Regions from separate parts of the Citrobacter sp. Marseille-Q6884 genome, predicted to be linked through region 4. Evidence: predicted binding sites of a transcription regulator. Region 4 holds the regulator's gene; each other region holds the start of a gene.
What was found. Region 4 encodes PurR, which represses purine synthesis genes. Its sites were predicted from a motif close to CANGCAAACGTTTGCNTG; they were not measured.
Positions count from the first base shown of each region.

Region 1: a site for PurR is predicted at 4,200-4,217, ahead of pyrD (quinone-dependent dihydroorotate dehydrogenase). Genes of this name have one in related genera too.
Region 2: a site for PurR is predicted at 2,391-2,408, ahead of gcvT (glycine cleavage system aminomethyltransferase GcvT). Genes of this name have one in related genera too.
Region 3: a site for PurR is predicted at 4,618-4,635, ahead of pyrC (dihydroorotase). Genes of this name have one in related genera too.

Region 1 covers NZ_CAMDRE010000002.1:572,107-577,499, reverse strand. Annotated here, with positions in the region: gene rlmKL (bifunctional 23S rRNA (guanine(2069)-N(7))-methyltransferase RlmK/23S rRNA (guanine(2445)-N(2))-methyltransferase RlmL) at 1-1,191, opposite strand, end outside; gene N7268_RS17715 (YcbX family protein) at 1,290-2,399, shown strand; gene zapC (cell division protein ZapC) at 2,396-2,938, opposite strand; gene pyrD (quinone-dependent dihydroorotate dehydrogenase) at 3,105-4,115, opposite strand; gene ssuE (NADPH-dependent FMN reductase) at 4,359-4,934, shown strand; gene N7268_RS17695 (sulfonate ABC transporter substrate-binding protein) at 4,927-5,393, shown strand, end outside.
Region 2 covers NZ_CAMDRE010000001.1:324,221-329,613, reverse strand. Annotated here, with positions in the region: gene ubiH (2-octaprenyl-6-methoxyphenyl hydroxylase) at 1-753, shown strand, start outside; gene ubiI (FAD-dependent 2-octaprenylphenol hydroxylase) at 843-2,045, shown strand; gene gcvT (glycine cleavage system aminomethyltransferase GcvT) at 2,500-3,594, shown strand; gene gcvH (glycine cleavage system protein GcvH) at 3,619-4,008, shown strand; gene gcvP (aminomethyl-transferring glycine dehydrogenase) at 4,136-5,393, shown strand, end outside.
Region 3 covers NZ_CAMDRE010000002.1:650,295-655,687, forward strand. Annotated here, with positions in the region: gene N7268_RS18100 (YceI family protein) at 1-376, opposite strand, end outside; gene N7268_RS18105 (cytochrome b) at 378-944, opposite strand; gene N7268_RS18110 (YceO family protein) at 1,207-1,320, opposite strand; gene solA (N-methyl-L-tryptophan oxidase) at 1,373-2,491, opposite strand; gene bssS (biofilm formation regulator BssS) at 2,606-2,860, opposite strand; gene dinI (DNA damage-inducible protein I) at 3,202-3,447, opposite strand; gene pyrC (dihydroorotase) at 3,523-4,569, opposite strand; gene N7268_RS18135 (lipoprotein) at 4,675-5,235, opposite strand; gene mdtH (multidrug efflux MFS transporter MdtH) at 5,351-5,393, opposite strand, start outside.
Region 4 covers NZ_CAMDRE010000002.1:1,498,609-1,504,001, forward strand. Annotated here, with positions in the region: gene N7268_RS22315 (MFS transporter) at 1-650, opposite strand, end outside; gene cydH (cytochrome bd-I accessory subunit CydH) at 828-917, opposite strand; gene purR (HTH-type transcriptional repressor PurR) at 1,215-2,240, shown strand; gene punR (DNA-binding transcriptional activator PunR) at 2,246-3,169, opposite strand; gene punC (purine nucleoside transporter PunC) at 3,281-4,486, shown strand; gene cfa (cyclopropane fatty acyl phospholipid synthase) at 4,775-5,393, shown strand, end outside.

The DNA of each region.
Region 1 (5,393 bases), 930 kb from region 4:
GTTCGCATAATCTTCCGCCACGGTCGCAGGCTTGCTGTCTGCGGTGGTTTCCGCAACGTGATAGTTTTTCTGCACGCAATCCAGTGGGCCGTTTTTCGCTTTGAACTGCTTATCGGCACGTAATTGCAGGCTGCTGAGCAAATCCGGGGAAGCGCTGAACAGCGACAGATTCCAGCCGCCAAACTGGTTTTTCATGGTGCGTCCCAGCAGGCTGTGCAATGCGATCAGCGCCGGTTCGCTATCCAGACGTTCGCCGTATGGCGGGTTGCTGATCACCGTCCCATACGGCCCTTTCGGCAGTGGGTTGCTCAGTTTAGCCACATCTTTGACTTCAAACGTCACCAGATCGGCAATACCGGCGCGGCGGGCGTTGCTACGGGCTTTTTCAATAACGCGGGCATCGCTGTCAGAGCCATAAAAATGCGACGTATAATCTGCCAGCCCTTTGCGCGCACGCACCTGAGCTTCCGCTTTGACCTCTTGCCAGATAGCCTCATCATGCTGTGCCCAGCCGCTAAAACCCCAGTATCCACGATGCAGGCCCGGCGCACGATCGGTCGCCCACATCGCCGCTTCGATCAGCAGCGTACCGGAACCACACATCGGATCGAGCAGCGGCGTACCCGGCTGCCAGCCTGAACGCATCACGATGGCGGCGGCCAGCGTTTCTTTGATCGGTGCCTGACCCGCGCGATCGCGATAGCCACGCTGATGCAGACCGTCTCCGCTCAAATCCAGAGCAATACTGGCAGTATCTTTGTTCAGCCAGACGTTGATACGTAAATCAGGGGATTCACGATCCACATTCGGACGCGGCAGATTTTTGCGGGTAAAGGCATCCACAATCGCATCTTTGACTTTCAGCGCGCCGTACTGACTGTTACGAATGGTCTCGTTCAGACCGCTAAAATGCACCGCAAACGTCGCGCCTGGATTAAATATCTCTGTCCAGTCGATTGCCTGAACACCGAGGTACAGATCCAGATCGCTGTAGACCTTGCACTCTCCCATTGGCAGGATAATGCGCGAGGCCAGGCGGCTCCACATCAGGCTCTGGTAAATAAGCCGCGTGTCGCCCTTAAAATGGACCCCACCCTGAACGACCTGGCACTCCATCGCGCCGAGGTTTTCCAGTTCAGTTTTTAACAGCTCTTCCAGCCCACGGGCCGTACTGGCAAACAGAGAATTCATAATGTCACTTTTACTCCGAGAAAATTGCCGCGCATTATAGCTAATCTCACGTCCTTGTCATAAAGTTGAAGGCTTATTTTCGTTCGAGGGACTGTACAGTGGTAACGTTAACCCGACTTTTTATTCATCCGGTTAAATCAATGCGCGGCATTGGGCTAACGCACGCCCTGGCAGACGTGAGTGGTCTGGCCTTTGATCGCATCTTTATGATTACCGAACCCGACGGAACGTTTATTACCGCGCGACAGTTTCCGCAGATGGTGCGTTTCACCCCTTCTCCTTTGTATGACGGGCTGCATCTCACGGCGCCGGACGGCAGCAGCGCGGTAGTACGCTTTGATGACTTCGCAACCCAGGATGCGCCGACCGAGGTCTGGGGAAATCACTTTACCGCACGTATCGCGCCGGACGCGATCAACCAATGGCTGAGCGGCTTTTTCTCCCGCGAGGTACAGCTACGTTGGGTTGGCCCCCATCTGACACGGCGGGTGAAGCGCCACCAGAGCGTCCCTTTATCTTTCGCCGATGGTTATCCGTTTCTCCTGACGAATGACGCGTCCCTGCGTGATTTACAACAGCGCTGTCCGGCAAGTGTCAAAATGGAGCAGTTTCGCCCCAATCTGGTGGTTTCCGGGGCTGGAGCCTGGGAAGAAGATACCTGGAAGGTGATTCGTATTGGTGACGTTATTTTTGATGTCGCCAAGCCCTGTAGCCGGTGTATTTTCACAACGGTCAGCCCGGAAAAAGGCCAGAAACATCCGTCAGGCGAGCCGCTGGCGACGCTGCAAACCTTCCGTACAGCAGCGGATAATGGCGATGTCGATTTTGGTCAGAATTTGATTGCGCGTAACAGCGGCGTGATCCGCGTCGGGGATGATGTCGAAATTCTGGCAACCGGTCCGGGCAGAGTTTACGGTGCGGCTGAATCTGATGATACCGTACCACAGCAACAGCAACCTGATGCCACGGTGCTCATTGACTGGCAGGGACAAACCTTTCGCGGGAACAATCAGCAGGTGTTGCTTGAACAACTGGAGAACCAGGGGATCCGTGTTCCCTATTCGTGCCGGGCGGGAATCTGCGGATGCTGCCGGATTCGGCTGGTAGACGGTGAAGTCAGTCCGTTGAAAAAATCAGCCATTGGCGATGACGGGACGATTCTTTGCTGCAGTTGTGTGCCGAAAACAGCAATCAGGCTGGAAAGTTAAACCGCCTGCTCAAGGCTGAAACTGTCAGCAGGGATCTGCGGTTTCAGTCTGTCATTCATGATTTTAATCGCGTCGCCAAGCTGCATGGTGCGCCCGGCAATCACCACGCCAGGCTGCGCAAGCAAGCAAAGCGCCGCATTTTCACCCGGCTCTACCACTAGCAGATTTACCTGCTCTTCGGTATCACTTAAATAAACGCAGGCCGCGTCACCGACCACGGGCGACCAGTTAATGGTATGCGCCACAAAGTGCCAACTTTTAGGCATTTGCGGTTTGAGATAACGAATAGCCACCAGCGCATTAAGCACCAGTTCTGCTTTTTGTTCTTTGGCTAAATCCAGATAGCGACATTTTTCTTCGAAGGAAAAATAAAGCGCGGCATCATCAACACAAAAACCAGACGGCGAAAAAGCATCAGGGGTGAGCATTTTGCGAGCAAAACGCGAGCGAAATAACATGCCATTGGCTAAATCGAGCATCATACGATCGTGCTCTTCATCATAATACCAGCGCCAGTTATCGTCAGGTTTAATTCGCATCAGTCTCTCTCCTTTCCGTAATCATCACCATTGCGGCGGCATCCTTTTACCGCTTCGTTTATTGCCCTAATAATAAAAGCGTAAAATGTTTAAATAAGCAACAGTAAAGGAATATAAAACAACCAGGGCTAGAAATAAAGCCCTGGCTGTCGGATTAAGGCAAAGTTCAGATATTGGTTACGATTTCTTTAATCAATGGCGGACCTTTAAAAATAAATCCGGAATAAATCTGAACCAGTGAAGCACCCGCCGCTATTTTCTCACGGGCAGCAATGACCGAGTCGATACCGCCCACACCGATAATAGGCAGTTGTCCATTTAACTCGTGGGACAACATACGAATAATTTCTGTGCTTTTTAATTGTAACGGTCGGCCACTCAGACCACCCATTTGATCGCAATTTTTCATTCCCTGAACCAGGGAACGATCGAGCGTTGTGTTCGTGGCAATCACGCCATCGATATTATGGCGAACTAAACTGTCGGCAACCTGGATCAGTTCTTCCACAGAAAGATCCGGGGCGATCTTTACCGCCACCGGAACATATTTATGGTGGATCGCTTGCAGTTCGTTTTGTTTATTTTTAATTGCCGTCAGCAGATCATCCAGCGCCTCGCCATATTGCAGCGTACGTAAGCCTGGCGTATTAGGCGATGAGATATTAATCGCAATATAACCGGCATAGGCATAGACTTTTTCCATACAAATCAGATAGTCATCTTTGCCATTCTCTACCGGGGTATCTTTATTCTTACCAATATTAATCCCGAGGATGCCGTCAAAATGGGATTTTTTAACGTTCTCCACCAGGTTATCAACACCCAGATTATTGAACCCCATACGGTTGATCAAACCTTCCGCATCGACCAGACGGAACAAGCGCGGCTTATCATTACCCGGTTGAGGACGTGGCGTTACAGTGCCGATCTCAATCGAGCCAAATCCCATCGCACCGAGTGCATCGATGCACTCCCCATCCTTATCCAACCCTGCGGCAAGACCGAGCGGGTTTTTAAACGTCAGCCCCATGCAGTTGACCGGCTTTGCGGGGACTTTTTGGCGAACAAGCGCTTCGAGCGGCGTGCCCGTAATGCGACGTAATTGCTGGAATGTCAATTCATGAGCGCGCTCTGGATCGAGCTGAAAAAGGGCTTTACGAACGAAGGGGTAGTACATGAACTCTCCTGGATTCCCGGTGTGCAAACCGGGGGCGTATTATGTGCGATCGCGAGCAAAAAGGGAATTGACCTGCGGCAATAAATAGCAAACGTTTTCTTCCGATCTCCGTTTTATGCAATTTTCAGCTTTTCTATGCCGTATAAATCATTTCGGTAAACAAAATCTCTCTGCCAGACTGCACAAATTGTTATCAATGTTAAACAAAAGAGAACAATTGGTTATAAGGAGAGTCTGGAAATTATGCGCGTTATCACTCTGGCGGGAAGCCCACGCTTTCCCTCTCGCTCCAGTGCGTTACTGGAATATGCGCGAGAAAAACTGAACGGGCAGGATGTCGACGTTTACCACTGGAATCTTCATAATTTTGAGCCCGAAGATCTGATCTATGCGCGGTTTGACAGCCCGGCGCTGAAAACGTTTATCGAGCAATTAAAGGCGGCAGACGGACTGATTGTGGCCACCCCAGTCTATAAAGCCGCTTACTCAGGTGCGTTGAAAACGCTGCTCGACCTGTTACCCGAGCGGGCGCTGGAAGGTAAAGTGGTATTGCCGCTGGCAACCGGCGGCACGGTAGCACATTTACTGGCGGTCGATTACGCCTTAAAACCGGTGTTGAGCGCACTCAAAGCCCAGGAAATTCTACACGGCGTCTTTGCTGATGATTCGCAGGTCATCGAGTATCAGCATAAACCCCAGTTTACGCCGAACCTGCAGTCACGTCTGGACAACGCGCTCGACACGTTCTGGCTGGCGTTACATCGTCGCGACATACCGCTCCCGCAGTTGCACCCCCTGCGAGGCGCCGCCCATGCTTAATTTGCTCAAACGTCACACGCCATGGCTGGCGCTCGCGGGATTGCTGTCGCTCTCATCGCAGATTCAGGCCGCAGATGTTGCGCCTGATTCGCTGCGCATTGGTTATCAGAAAGGGAGCGTCAGTATGGTGCTGGCCAAAAGCCATCAACTCCTGGAGAAGCGCTACCCGCAAACAACGATCTCATGGGTCGAGTTTCCGGCCGGGCCGCAAATGCTGGAGGCCTTAAATATCGGCAGTATCGATCTGGGCAGTACCGGGGATATTCCACCGATCTTTGCCCAGGCCGCCGGAGCCGATCTGGTCTACGTCGGCGTCGAACCACCCAAACCAAAGGCCGAAGTGATTTTGGTGCCGAAAGACAGCCCGATTCACACTGTTGCGGAACTCAAAGGGCATAAAGTCGCCTTCCAGAAAGGCTCCAGCGCGCACAATCTCCTGCTTCGTGCGCTGCAACAAGC
Region 2 (5,393 bases), on a different contig from region 4:
GTTAACGTGACGCTGGAAAATGGCGAGGTGATCACCGGTCGCGTACTGGTTGCCGCTGACGGTACTCGCTCGGCGTTGGCGACCGCATGTGGGGTTGACTGGCAGCAAGAGCCTTACGAACAACTGGCGGTGATTGCCAACGTTGCGACGTCCGTCCCGCATGACGGACGTGCGTTTGAACGCTTCACGTCGTCTGGTCCGCTGGCGATGCTGCCCATGTCTGATGGCCGTTGTTCGCTGGTGTGGTGCCATCCGCTTGAACAGCGCGATGAGATCATGGCCTGGTCAGATGAACAGTTTTGCCGCGAACTGCAAGCCGCATTTGGCTGGCGTCTGGGGCGGATCACGCAAGCCGGTAAACGCAGTGCTTATCCGCTTGCGTTAACCACCGCAGTGAAGGCGATGACGCATCGCACCGTGCTGGTTGGCAATGCGGCACAGACGCTCCATCCTATCGCTGGGCAAGGTTTTAACCTCGGTCTGCGCGATGCGATGAGTCTTGCTGAAACGCTGACGCAGGCGCAAAGCAACGCCGAAGACGTGGGTGATTACACCGTGCTATTGCGCTATCAGCAACGTCGTCAGGCCGATCGTGAGGCGACGATTGGCGTCACGAACATTCTGGTGCATCTGTTTGCTAATCGCTGGGCACCGCTGGTCGTTGGACGTAATGTCGGCCTCATGGCGATGGAATTATTTACCCCGGCACGTGATGTTCTGGCGGAGCGGACCCTGGGTTGGGTTGCGCGATAAATATGGCCTTCCGGCAGGGTTACCCGCAAAAATGCCTGATGGCGCTGTGCATATCGGGCCTACGGATTACAGGTTTTGAGGATTAAACAGTGCAAAGTGTTGATGTAGCAATTGTCGGTGGTGGCATGGTCGGGCTGGCGGTTGCCTGCGGTTTGCAAGGCAGCGGGCTGCGCGTGGCGGTGTTAGAACAGCATGTTCCGCAGCCGCTGGCGACGGATGCGCCGCCTCAGCTTCGTGTGTCGGCCATTAATGCTGCCAGCGAAAAGCTGCTTACCCGCCTCGGCGTGTGGTCTGACATTGTCGCCCGCCGCGCCTGCTGCTATCACGGCATGGAGGTCTGGGATAAAGACAGTTTCGGGCGCATCGAATTTGATGATCAAAGCATGGGGTACAGCCATTTAGGGCATATTGTAGAAAATACGGTCATCCACCACGCCTTGTGGCAAAAGGCGCAGCAGTCGGCAGATATTACGCTGATGGCGCCGGCAGCACTCCAGCAGGTCGCCTGGGGTGAGAATGACGCTTTTCTGACCCTGAAGGATGGCTCAATGCTGACCGCACGTCTGGTGATTGGCGCAGATGGCGCTAATTCCTGGTTGCGCAATAAAGCTGATATTCCGCTGACGTTCTGGGATTATCGCCACCACGCGTTGGTCGCGACGATTCGTACCCAGGAAGCACATGGCGCCGTGGCTCGCCAGGCGTTTCATGGGGAGGGGATTCTGGCATTTCTGCCGCTCAGCGACCCGCATCTGTGTTCTATCGTCTGGTCGCTCTCGCCACAAGACGCTGAGCGTATGCAGCAGGCCAGCGTAGACGAGTTTAACCAAGCGCTGAACATCGCCTTCGATAATCGTCTGGGATTATGCCGCGTTGAGAGCGAACGTCAGGTATTTCCGCTGACAGGGCGCTATGCGCGCCAGTTTGCGGCGCATCGTCTGGCGCTGGTGGGAGATGCGGCGCATACCATCCATCCGCTGGCGGGCCAGGGCGTTAACCTCGGCTTTATGGATGCCGCAGAGCTGATTGACGAGCTTAAGCGCCTGCAGCGTCAGGGGAAAGACATTGGTCAGTACCTCTATTTGCGCCGCTATGAGCGTAGCCGTAAGCACAGTGCGGCGATGATGCTGGCCGGAATGCAGGGGTTCCGCGAACTGTTCGCCGGAGAGAATCCAGCTAAAAAACTGCTGCGTGATATTGGTCTGAAACTGGCCGATACCCTACCAGGTGTTAAACCACAACTCATCCGTCAGGCGATGGGGTTAAACGATCTTCCTGAGTGGTTGCGCTAACCGTCCGAAAGGACAATTTTAAGAGTTTGAGACCCGTCACATTTTCCTCTCCCGGCCTGCGCGCCGGGATGCCAATCTCATTTGAAATAATCTAATTCCACACCTTTTTTCGCATTAGTTATTCTAATATCACTGTTTTTCAATAACGCCATTTTTGACATTTTTTCCACATTTAATGTGGAAATGTGCCGGTTAATTTACTGCCTTATTGTTGTTTGTTCTTCTTATTTGCCAATTGTCTGGTTTTTTATTCTGACGACGATTTCGCCATTTTTAGTCATAAGCTAATGTGATGGTTAATTTTGCCTTATGGTTTAGCGTCTGTTTCGGTGGTAAGTTCAAGGCAAAGAGAACGTTTGCGTCGCGGCCTCCTGGAGCGGCTGCGATGCTGGGTTTCGTGGCGAAGAATTCACCACGAAAGAGTTGATAGCCCCGCTTATTCAACGAGGAAAAGATGGCTCAACAGACTCCTTTGTACGAACAACACACGCTATGTGGCGCGCGCATGGTTGATTTCCATGGCTGGATGATGCCCCTGCATTACGGTTCTCAACTCGACGAGCACCATGCTGTCCGCACCGACGCCGGTATGTTCGATGTGTCGCATATGACCATCGTTGACCTGCGCGGTAGCCGCACCCGGGAGTTCTTGCGTTATCTACTGGCCAACGACGTTGCGAAACTAACGAAAACCGGCAAAGCCCTTTACTCCGGTATGCTCAACGCTTCGGGCGGCGTGATAGATGACCTGATCGTCTACTACTTCACTGAAGATTTCTTCCGCCTCGTTGTAAACTCCGCCACCCGCGAAAAAGACCTCTCCTGGATTACCCAACACGCTGAACCTTATGCCATCGACATCACCGTGCGTGATGACCTGTCGATGATTGCCGTGCAGGGGCCGAATGCGCAGGCGAAAGCCGCCACGCTGTTTAATGACGTGCAGCGTCATGCGGTAGAAGGTATGAAACCTTTCTTCGGCGTGCAGGCCGGTGATCTGTTTATCGCGACCACGGGTTATACCGGCGAAGCGGGTTATGAAATTGCGCTGCCGAACGAAAAGGCCGCGGATTTCTGGCGTGCGCTGGTAGAAGCAGGCGTCAAACCCTGCGGACTGGGCGCGCGCGATACGCTGCGTCTGGAAGCGGGGATGAATCTGTACAGCCAGGAGATGGATGAAGGTATCTCTCCGCTGGCCGCTAATATGGGCTGGACCATTGCGTGGGAACCCGCTGACCGTGACTTCATTGGTCGCGAAGCGTTGGAAGCTCAGCGTGAAAAAGGCCACGAACAACTGGTTGGCCTGGTGATGACGGAGAAAGGTGTCCTGCGTAATGAACTGCCGGTACGTTTCACCGACGCCCAGGGCAACCTGAAGGAAGGCGTTATTACCAGCGGTACGTTCTCCCCGACGTTGGGTTACAGCATCGCGCTGGCCCGTGTTCCGGCGGGTATCGGCGAGACCGCAATCGTGCAGATCCGTAACCGTGAAATGCCGGTAAACGTGACTAAACCTGTTTTTGTGCGTAACGGCAAAGCCGTCGCGTGATTCATCCTTTTTGGAGATTGATTAATGAGCAACGTACCTGCAGAACTGAAATACAGCAAAGAACACGAATGGCTGCGTAAAGAAGCTGACGGTTCCTACACCGTTGGTATCACCGAACATGCTCAGGAGCTGCTGGGCGATATGGTTTTCGTTGACCTGCCGGAAGTCGGCGCCACCGTCAGCGCGGGCGATGACTGCGCCGTTGCAGAATCCGTCAAAGCGGCTTCTGACATCTATGCGCCAGTAGGCGGTGAGATTGTTGCGGTGAACGACGCGCTCAGCGACTCCCCGGAACTGGTAAACAGCGAACCGTATGCCGGCGGCTGGATCTTCAAAATTAAAGCCAGCGATGAAAGCGAAATTGAGTCGCTGCTGGATGCGACCGCATACGAAGCTTTGTTAGAAGACGAATAAATACGCTTATGCCGGATAGCGTTGTGCTTATCCGGCTTACAGAGCGTAGGCCCGGTCAGTGTAAGCGCCACCGGGCACGCAGACAGAGACAATCACGATTCACTGCACGTTTCAGGAACCATCGCCCATGACACAGACGTTAAGCCAGCTTGAAAACAGCGGCGCTTTCATTGAACGCCACATCGGACCGGACGCCACGCAGCAGCAAGAGATGCTGAATGCAGTTGGCGCCGAGTCGTTAAACGCGCTGATCGGCCAGATTGTGCCGAAAGACATTCAGCTCGACACTCCGCCGCAGGTGGGCGAGGCGGCGACCGAATACGCTGCGCTGGCTGAATTAAAAGCCATCGCCGGGCGTAACAAGCGCTTCACGTCCTACATTGGCATGGGCTATACCGCCGTGCAGTTGCCGCCGGTTATTCTGCGTAACATGCTGGAAAACCCGGGCTGGTACACCGCGTATACGCCGTATCAACCAGAAGTCTCCCAGGGGCGCCTGGAAGCACTGTTGAACTTCCAACAGGTCACGCTGGATTTGACGGGTCTGGACATGGCCTCTGCTTCTCTGTTGGATGAAGCAACCGCTGCCGCTGAAGCCATGGCGATGGCAAAACGCGTCAGCAAACTGAAAAATGCTAACCGTTTCTTCGTGGCTTCTGATGTTCATCCGCAAACGCTGGATGTCGTACGCACCCGTGCGGAAACCTTTGGCTTTGATGTCATCGTCGATGACGCTGCAAAAGCGCTGGAGCACCAGGACGTCTTCGGCGTGCTGTTGCAGCAGGTTGGCACCACCGGTGAAGTTCATGACTACAGCAAGCTGATTGCTGAGCTGAAATCTCGTAAAGTCGTTGTTAGCGTAGCCGCTGATTTCATGGCTCTGGTGCTGCTGACTGCCCCGGGCAAACAGGGCGCAGACATTGTCTTCGGCTCTGCCCAGCGCTTTGGCGTACCGATGGGCTACGGTGGCCCGCATGCGGCATTCTTTGCTGCAAAAGACGAATTCAAACGCTCCATGCCAGGCCGTATTATCGGTGTTTCCAAAGATGCTGCGGGGAATACCGCACTGCGCATGGCGATGCAAACTCGCGAGCAGCACATCCGCCGCGAGAAAGCGAACTCCAACATTTGTACCTCGCAGGTTCTGCTGGCCAACATCGCCAGCCTGTATGCCGTTTATCATGGTCCGGTTGGTCTGAAACGCATTGCCAACCGCATCCACCGCCTGACCGATATTCTGGCGGCGGGCTTACAACAGAAAGGGCTGAAGCTGCGTCATGCGCACTACTTCGACACCCTTTGTGTCGAAGTGGCGGACAAAGCTTCTGTGCTGGCGCGTGCTGAAGCGGCAGAAATCAACCTGCGCAGTGATATTCATAACGCGG
Region 3 (5,393 bases), 850 kb from region 4:
TCAGGTCACCCGTGATATCCAGGTCATTGCCTTCTTTCTTCACGCTGGTAGAGGTAAAGGTTGCCTGCGGGAATTTTGCGACGTTGAGGAAGTCAGCGCTGCGCAGATGTTTGTCGCGCTCCGCGTGGTTGGTATCAACGCTGTTGGTGTTAATGGTGACGTTGACTTTATCCGCGGCAGGATTTTTTTCATCGAAGGTAAATGTCCCGTCGAAGTCTTTAAATGTGCCATACAGCCAGCTGTATCCCAGATGCTGGATGCGGAAATTAACAAAGGCATGCTGTCCCTCTTTGTCAATTTTGTAATCTGCCGCGATAGCAGAACCGGTGGTGAATAACAGTGAGGCAAGAGTCAGTCCCAGCAGGTTTTTTTTCATTTTACGCTCCATAGTCAGATGACGATTTTCCCAACATGCGATTAAGGGTATCGTCGTTATCGATAAAGTGATGTTTCAGGGCCATCAGCCCATGCAGAAGTGATAAAACGACAACGGTCCAGGCAAGCCACAGATGCAGCTCTCCGGCGAGGTCGGCCTGAGCGCTAGCATTGGCAAACGTCGCGGGGATCTCGAACCAGCCAAAGACACTGATAGGTTTACCGTCCGCGGTGGAGATCAGATAACCGCTGAAAACAATCGCAAAGAGCAGGACATATAACGTGAGGTGTCCGGCTGTCGCCGCGAGGCGGGTTAAACGCGAATAGCTTTTCAGTGGTGCAGGAGAAGGGGAGATAAGGCGCCAGACCACGCGTATCACCAGTCCCATCATCAGCAATATGCCGATGCTTTTATGCAGTTCTGGTGCCTGGTGATACCAGCCATCGTAATAGCTGAGCGTGACCATCCATAAACCCAACGCAAACATGCCATACACGACAATTGCTGTCAGCCAGTGTAATGCCGCAGATACGACGCCATAGCGCTGTGGAGTATTATTGAATTGCATAAACACACCGATAGATATTTCAGAAGTGAATGAAAATGGCGTGGAAAAGACATTAATGCAACTAATAAATAACAATGGTGATGATATTTATTTTTAATTCAATAAAATTGATTTGTTTGTTGAATGTGCATCAAGAGATTAGTGCGATTGAACACTTAGTGGTGCAGGGCGTGGGGCTTTAACGAGGTTTTAATTGTTCAGTTTATTGCAATGAAAATTAAGTTAATATCAATTTTTGTCAATTAGTGTAAGTCGGAATCACTTAGAAAAACATAATATATATAACGTCCATAATTGCCAGCAATGACCATAAAATAATGTAGAGCATGAAATGCTCGCGGATATTATTAACCAGATAGTCAAAGATGCGGCGCATCAACGTGATTCCTTAAATAAAAAATGGCCTCACCGATGAGGCCATATCGTAATTATTGCTTAAAACGGCTAAGTTTGAATGGCGTCAGGTCAAACGCAGACGGTTTGTCCTGAGCAAAATCGGCTGCAATCTCCCCCAGTACGGAAGCAAACTTGAAACCGTGACCGCTCAGACCGGTAATGATAAGCGTATTGTCATGCTCAGGCAGCGTATCAATGATGAAATCTTCATCCGGAGAGTTATCGTAGGTACACGATGCGCCGTGCAGACAACATCCCACACCTGGCAGAATAGTGCGCAGGAAAGGAAACGCCTCTGAACCATCACTGGCGACGGCGGCAAACGGTTTACGCTCCTCAGCAGAATGAATAAGCTGCCCGCCGTTATGTTTGCCAATCTTCAACTCGTCATTTTCAGCCGGGAAACCGTAATACTGATCGCCATTAGGCAGTTCGCCGGTAAAGGCCGGAAACGCGTTTTTAATGCTGTAGCGCCCGTCGGCCTGGTACCACGCAAACACTTTGCGCACCGGCTGTATGGGCAGTTCAGGCACTAATGTCTGTACCCAGGTGCCCGCGCTGATGAGCGCTTTTTTCGCGTGGTAGTCACCGTCTGCGGTCTCAACGGTGACACCGTCATCATGATGATGAATGGCAGTGACAGGGCATTTAAACAGCTGTGCACAGCCCGCCTCTTCAGCCAGACGAATCCAGGTTTTAATCGCCAGTTCGCTGCGTAAAAAACCGGATTCAGATTCAAACAGCCCGATATAATTTTCGGGTACGCGGATTTCTGGCCAGCGCGCCATGATTGCGGCGGCATCCAGTTTCTCAATGTTAAGTTGCCACTGTTGGGCGCTTTGCTCTACCGTCGATAAGAAGGTTGAATCCGCCGGGCCGAGGTTGATAACGCCGGAACGAACAAACACGGGATCTTCATTTTGTGTGGAGAGCTCATCCCATAATTCCTGCGCACGCAGAACCAGCGGAACGTATTTTTCACCTTCGCCATAAGCATGACGAATTAATCTTGTGTCGCCGTGATGGCTGCCCTGTTGATGCGGTGGCATATGTGCATCGATCATCAGAACATTCAGCCCGGCGCGGGTGGCATAGTATCCAGCAGCGGCGCCTACGGAACCACTGCCAATAATGATTAAGTCGTATTTCATCCACTTCTCTCCGCAATCGCGATAGTTGCAGGGTAAATAACTGACTCGCATTATTCAACCAGGAAATAAGAAAGGCACCGCTAAGGTGCCTTTTGAGGGTGGGGTGCATCAGATTTAATGACGCTGATACTCATTTACCTGGTAATCGCCCGATTCAATTTTGGCGATTCCTGCTTCTAATATCGAAATAAATTGCCTGGCAACATCAGTGGTTAACCAGAGCGTTTGACCAACTTCAGTCCCATCCGGGTCCGGACGATTTGGGGTCTGGTAGTGCAAACGCAGCATCAGCGCATCATAGCTATCAACGGTGCTGATGTCCCATCCTACAAGCGGATGAGTCTGAATGACTTCATTATTCTTTTCCATCATGCCCCCTAATTCGTGTTACTAGACAACGGTTTTCGAGGTTCAATGCGTTTTTTTCTGAAGCAACTTCAGTATATCAATAAATAAGGGTATTCACTGAAAATTTAAAGAGGGGGGCAGATAATTTTTTAGTTTTAAGTGTTATCTGAACAATAAAGCGGCATCTTATTCATATTTTTTTGGCATATTGTGCAGTTATTTTGAGGTTGTGATTAAAAGATAATCAGCTACGTAAATAAACACGACTCTGTTTATCGGCAAGATGATGCGATTGATTAAAGAGAAATGCGGATAAAAAAGCCGGGGCGACCCGGCAAACAAACATCACTGCATATCATTTTTTATTCATTGATGAACCAGTCATCTGCGCTTTCCCATGTTTCCTGCAGGATTTCGCTGATGCGTTCTTTGTCCTCTTTTGTCGCGCCAATGACCGACAGATTGTTTGCGGCGGCATAACGGACGGTGACATCACCTTCGTTATCCGGGAAATGGTGGTGAATACGGCGGGAGAGTTCACCTGCCAGTGCGTCTATCGCACCAGCAGGCAAAGGTGAAGTTTTAGCAATAGTGACTTCAATACGCATAATAGCCCCCTGTTGAATATACTGGTTATTTATACAGTTAAACTCAGTAATTGACAACAGTTGGCTATGTTTTTTTTAGCTTTTCACTGACCAGCGCACCGTTTCGCCGCCGAGGAAGGGGACTAAGGTGTCATTTTCCAGGGCGATGCTTTCTGGTACCTGTTGCTCCAGTCGAACCAGTTCGATGAAGCTTTCATTTACCGGTAGACCGTAGAACTGAGGGCCATTAAGCGAGCAGAACGCTTCAAAATGCTCCAGCGCATTCATCTCCTCGAACACCGTTGCATAACTGCCCAGCGCCGTTGGTGCGTTGAAGCATCCCGCACAGCCACAACTGGACTCTTTGCGATGACGCGCATGAGGAGCCGAATCGGTGCCGAGAAACACGCGGTTAAAACCACTGGCAACGAGTTCACGCAGCGCCTGTTGGTGGACGTTACGTTTGAGGATAGGCAGGCAATACAGATGCGGGCGAATCCCTCCGACCAGCATATGGTTGCGGTTAAACATTAAATGCTGAGGCGTAATGGTCGCGGCAAGACGTTCATTTCCGTCGCGCACGTACTCGGCAGCATCTTTGGTCGTGATATGTTCAAACACCACTTTCAACGCGGTCAGACTCTGACGCAGCGGTTCCATGACGGTTTCGATAAAGCGTGCTTCACGATCGAAAATATCGATATCGGCATGCGTGACTTCGCCATGGACCAGTAATGGCATACCAATTTTTTCCATCCGTTCCAACACCGGCATGATGGCTTCAATAGAGGTCACACCGTGAGTGGAGTTGGTGGTGGCATTTGCCGGATAGAGTTTTGCCGCAGTAAAGACACCTTCGTTGTATCCGCGCTCCAGTTCATTCGGATCCAGCGTATCCGTCAGATAACAGGTCATTAACGGGGTGAAGGTGTGTCCCGCAGGTACGGCGTCAAGAATGCGCTGACGGTAGGCGATAGCCGCATCAACCGTGGTCACGGGCGGTGCCAGGTTCGGCATGACGATTGCGCGTCCATAAATTTCACTGGTATAGGGCACGACAGTTTTTAACATGTCGCCATCGCGAAAGTGAAGATGCCAGTCGTCTGGGCGGCGGATCTTTAAAACCTGGGATGGTGCAGTCATCAATATGCTCCGGCTGAGGATAGTCTTTTTTGCCGGAAACAAAGGATAAGCGGAAACGTTTTCGTTTGCACGAAAAAAAAGGGCGCGGAAGCGCCCTTTGTTATATTAATCGGTAAACGGGATGATGATTTCGCCCGGTTTAACCTCAATACCTTTCGCCAGTTTTTTCGCCAGTGCTTCACCTTTGCTGCTGTCTTCGCGCAGGATATAGGCCGGTTGCTGGTTGAAATAATTACGCAGCGACTGGTTTAAATAGGGCATTAGCGTTTGCAGCACCGACTGCATTTTTTCTGGCGTCACTGTCGCATCCACCACTTCCATCTCTTGCAGATAGATTGCGCCTTTCTCTTTATTAAAGACCGGCAAGGCTTTTAACTTCAGCTTCATGGTTGCTTTCTGGCTGCCAAACAGGGAATTCATATCCAGGTTTGCATCGCCAGTGAGGGTAACTTTATTGGGTTCTTCACGACCAATTTGGCTGGCGAGATTGTTCAGGACGATATGCGCTTGTGCGACGCCCGGCAACCCAATGTCTTTAGCAAAGTTATTATGCTTTGCCAGCGCCTGATTAATCTCTTGTTCGCTGACCGTGTATTGCGTGAGTTGATTACAACCAACCAACAGGCCGCTGACAACCAATGCAGCGGCAAAAAAAAACTTTTTCATGGGGTTCCTCAACATGATGCTCGTGGCGTAATCGTGACACAAAGCATCATCGAGTACCAGCACGCCGGACACCAGCAGAAAAAACTGAAAATGTCTCCGCGCGGCGGGTTAACGATCAGGCATCGGGCTCAAGCATTCCGCGTGACGGGCGTTTGTGG
Region 4 (5,393 bases):
ATCGCGCCGGCCCCCAGTACGGTGGTGAGAAGCGCGGATAACACTTGCGGGCGCAGTAATACGGCAAGTTCTTTGCGCACATCGGGCCGCTCTCCCGCCCCGCCTTTGGGGAGTGAGAAGAACAGACTGACCATCGCGATAACACCCAGACCGGCTGTCGCCATAAACGACATACGCCAGCCGATAGTTTCACCGAGCCAGGTCGCGGCAGGAACGCCGCCAATATTGGCAATGGTTAATCCCATAAACATGGTCGCGACTGCGCTGGCCTGCTTGTGCTTTGGCACAACACTTGCCGCCACAACGGAACCGAGCCCAAAAAACGCCCCATGGTTAAGACTGGTCAAGATACGCGACAACATAAGCGTGGTGTAGTCCGGCGATATTGCCGAAAGCACATTGCCCAGCGTAAAAATCGCCATCAGAAAAATGAGCGCATTGCGACGCGCACGATGCGAAAGCAGTAATGTCATCAGCGGCGCGCCAATCATCACCCCCACCGCGTAGGCGCTAATTAGCATCCCCGCCGCAGGAATGGAGACATCCACGCCCCTGGCGATGACGGGCAATAATCCCATAGGGGAAAATTCAGTCGTGCCAATACCAAACGCACCAATTGCCAGCGCCAATAAGGGATAATTTATTTTCATACATCGACTCCATAACGTCGAGCCGTGGCACGACACCCGATAAGAGTGCAAAAGCATGACATTGATCGCAAAAATAATAAAGTTAACAAAACTGCAAAAGACTTTTGCTTATTCGCAAACAATAGGAGGGAAAGACAAACAGGTGGGATGAGGGAGAGCGTTCTCCCTCGGGATAAATCAATGCAGTGCCGCGGTCAAACCACCCGCTACAATCAGACCCAGAACAATAATGGTGGTGACTAACGAAAATTTCAGATCGGTGCTCATCAAGTTTTCTCCTTTTTATTCCCACACAAAAAGTGATATTGCGCATTTTTGCACACTTGAACGCAAAAATCTCTCACGATTTATATTGATAACTGCTTTTAACTCTTCCCCTTTTCGTTAAGATCAGACAAAATTCGACGCTTACTTGATTAGCGTACCGGCCATTGACCCCTTTCTGACGTTCCGTGTCGTTTTCCCGGCGTGCCGCAACCCTGACGTTGTGGTCAGGGTGTTTAAAGGCAAACGTTTACCTGGAGTATTCTCAGGAGCTTAGGATATGGTCTGGAGTGAGATGTAATGGCAACAATTAAAGATGTAGCGAAGCGAGCAAACGTTTCCACTACAACCGTATCACACGTAATTAACAAGACGCGTTTTGTCGCGGAAGAAACCCGTAATGCTGTCTGGGCGGCGATTAAAGAGCTGCACTACTCCCCCAGCGCAGTAGCGCGCAGCCTGAAGGTGAATCACACCAAATCGATCGGCTTGCTGGCGACCAGTAGTGAAGCGGCCTACTTCGCTGAAATTATCGAAGCCGTCGAAAAAAATTGCTTCCAGAAAGGCTATACGCTGATTCTGGGCAACGCATGGAATAGCCTCGAAAAACAGCAGGCATATCTCTCCATGATGGCGCAAAAGCGCGTGGATGGCCTGCTGGTCATGTGCTCTGAGTACCCGGAGTCCCTGCTTTCCATGCTCGAAGAGTATCGCCATATTCCTATGGTCGTTATGGACTGGGGCGAGGCCAAAGCCGATTTTACCGATACCGTCATTGATAACGCCTTCGAAGGTGGTTATATGGCAGGTCGGTACCTGATTGAGCGCGGCCACCGTGAGATTGGCGTGATCCCTGGCCCGATGGAGCGCAACACCGGCGCGGGTCGTCTGGCTGGCTTTATGAAAGCCATGGAAGAAGCGCTGATTAAAGTGCCGGAAAACTGGATTGTCCAGGGCGATTTCGAGCCTGAATCAGGTTACCGCGCGATGCAGCAAATCCTCTCTCAGTCCCACCGTCCGACAGCGGTCTTTTGTGGCGGGGATATTATGGCCATGGGCGCGCTTTGCGCCGCTGACGAGATGGGTTTACGCGTTCCGCAGGATGTGTCGTTGATCGGTTACGATAACGTGCGCAACGCGCGCTTCTTCACGCCAGCATTGACCACCATTCATCAGCCAAAAGATTCACTCGGCGAAACGGCCTTTAACATGCTGTTAGACCGTATCGTGAATAAGCGCGAAGAGTCGCAGTCCATCGAGGTGCACCCGCGCCTGGTTGAACGTCGCTCCGTTGCTGACGGTCCGTTCCGCGATTATCGTCGTTAAGCGTACTATGCGGGAGTCTCTTCAGGCTCCCGCAACCACTCTTTATTCAGCGTTTCGCTATCCCCCAGATAATCCAACAGCCAGCTTAATGCCGGTGACATATCGTTTTGTTGCCAGGTCAGGCAACAGGCGGCATCAGGGAAGGGATTTTCAAGCTGTAACGCAACCCACTTGCCGCTATCGATCCACGGTTTCGCAAAATGCGTCGGCACCATACCCACACACAGCCCCGCCGATAAACAGGTCGCCGAAGATTCCCAGTCAGGCACCACAACGCGCTTTTGGTTATCAAGCAGCCAGGTGATTCGCTTCGGTAATGTGCGGGAGGTGTCTTCGCGCACCAACGACGGCCAGTTGCGCAACGTATCGTCACTGAGCGGTCCGGGAAGCGAGGCCAACGGATGATGACTTGCCACCACACAACTCCAGCTCAGCATTCCCATATCGCGAAACGTGTAACGTTCCCCCACCGGGATCGCCTGCGTGGCGCCGATAGCCAGTTCAACGCGACCATCAGAGAGTGCATCCCAGACGCCGTTAAACACCTCCTGGAACACCAGCAGTTCCACATCATCAAAGTGACGATAAAAATCCACAATCATTTGTCGGGTTCGTTCTGGCCGAACAATATTGTCTACCGCAATCGCCAACTGCCCTCGCCAGCCATTGGCGATTTGTTGACATTGCTGACGTGTGATCTGCATTTTTTTGATAACAGACCGACCCTCTTTTAAAAACCATACACCCGCAGGCGTTAATTCCACATCCCGATGACGTCGTTCGAAAAGCGGCACAGCAAGCCACTCTTCCAGTTGGCGCACGGTATAACTCACCGCGGAGGGTACACGGTGCAACTCCTGCGCAGCCGAACTAAAGCTTCCGTTACGCGCCACAGCATCAACCACTTCAAGTGAATATTCTGACCACATACTCTGCCTACAAAAAATTTGAAACCAGTAAACAAATATTAGCGTTTCACAGCGAGAATTACACTCACTACACTCTGCGGCACTGTATTACTGCTAAAAAGAGAAACAATTATGCAACCTGGAAAAGGGTTTTTAGTCTGGCTGGCCGGTCTTAGCGTGCTCGGCTTTCTGGCAACGGATATGTATTTGCCCGCCTTTGCTGCTATTCAGTCCGATCTGCAAACCCCTGCGTCTGCCGTCAGCGCCAGCCTGAGTCTGTTCTTAGCCGGTTTTGCCGTCGCGCAACTTCTGTGGGGGCCACTCTCCGACCGCTACGGTCGCAAGCCGATTTTGCTGCTGGGTTTATCCATCTTCGCGCTGGGAAGTCTGGGCATGTTATGGGTTGAAAACGCCACAGGTCTGTTGGTACTGCGCTTTATCCAGGCCGTTGGCGTCTGCGCCGCGTCGGTTATCTGGCAGGCACTGGTTACCGACTATTATCCGTCTCATAAAGTAAACCGTATCTTTGCCACGATTATGCCGCTGGTGGGCTTATCTCCTGCCCTCGCGCCATTATTAGGGAGCTGGATCCTGGTGCATTTTTCCTGGCAGGCCATTTTTGCCACGCTGTTTGCCATTACATTAATCCTGATGCTGCCCGCCCTGCGGTTAAAACCGACCTCTCAGGCGCGTGACGATAGTCAGGATAAATTGACGTTTGCGACCCTGTTACGTTCCCAAACATACCGCGGAAATGTACTGATTTATGCGGCCTGCTCCGCCAGTTTTTTTGCGTGGTTAACAGGTTCCCCCTTTATTCTGAGTGAAATGGGTTATAGCCCGGCAGTGATTGGCCTGAGCTATGTTCCACAGACGATCGCCTTTTTGATTGGTGGCTACGGCTGCCGTGCCGCGTTGCAAAAATGGCAGGGTCGTCAGCTGTTGCCGTGGTTACTCATCCTGTTCGCCGTGAGCGTCATTGCGACCTGGGCGACCGGCTTTATTCGCCACGTTTCACTGACCGAAATTTTGATCCCATTCTGTGTGATGGCCATCGCGAACGGGGCAATCTACCCGATCGTCGTCGCCCAGGCATTACGTCCGTTTCCGCAGGCAACAGGACGTGCAGCCGCGTTACAGAACACGCTGCAGCTCGGGTTATGCTTCCTGGCAAGCCTGGTGGTGTCGTGGTTAATCAGCACCCCGCTGCTGACGACCACCAGCGTCATGCTGGCAACGGTATTCCTGGCCGCGCTGGGCTACAAAATGCAGTCACAGCAAGAAAGTGATGATCTGACAGACGAAAGTGCGCATATTGCCCATGGTGAGTCGCACTAATCATTGTCGAGAACAATTAATTAGTCCGCTAACATTTTTCAGTTGAGTCGCTCAAAATTCAGGCTTATACTGATTTCCGGTTGTTAATAAAACGATAATTTTCTGTATTAACGGGAACATGAATGTTCCCGTTTCTCCACGGATGGCCTTTTCGGTAAGGGTTCCTCCCTTCCTCTGTTCTACGTCGGATTTTAGATTCGCGGATTAATTCCGTGAGATTTCTCACAAAGCCTAAAAAGCGTCTACGCTGTTTTAAGGTTCTGATCGCCGACCAGTGATGGAGAAGCTATGAGTTCATCGTGTATAGAAGATGTCAGCGTACCGGATGATGACTGGTACCGAATTACCAGTGAATTATTAAGCCGCGCAGGTATTACCATTAATGGCGCTGCGCCAGCCGATATTCGCGTTAAAAACCCCCATTTCTTTAAGCGCGTGCTACAAGATGGATCGCTGGGTTTAGGTGAGAGCTATATGGATGGCTGGTGGGAGTGCGACCGGCTGGATATGTTTTTTAATAATGTCTTACGCGCCAATCTTGAAAGCCAACTCCCCCGTCATTTTAAAGACACTTTGCGTATAGCAACGGCACGCCTTTTCAATTTACAAACCCAAAAACGTGCGTGGGTGGTCGGAAAAGAACACTACGATCTCGGCAACGATCTCTTCACTCGCATGCTCGACCCCTATATGCAATATTCTTGCGCCTACTGGAAAGAGGCCACAACCCTTGAGTCAGCCCAGCAAGCGAAGCTAAAAATGATTTGCGAAAAATTGCAGCTTAAGCCGGGAATGCGGGTACTCGATATTGGCTGCGGCTGGGGAGGCTTGTCACAGTTCATGGCGTCACAATACGGCGTCAGCGTGGTCGGCGTAACGATTTCTGCAGAGCAGCAGAAAATGGCGC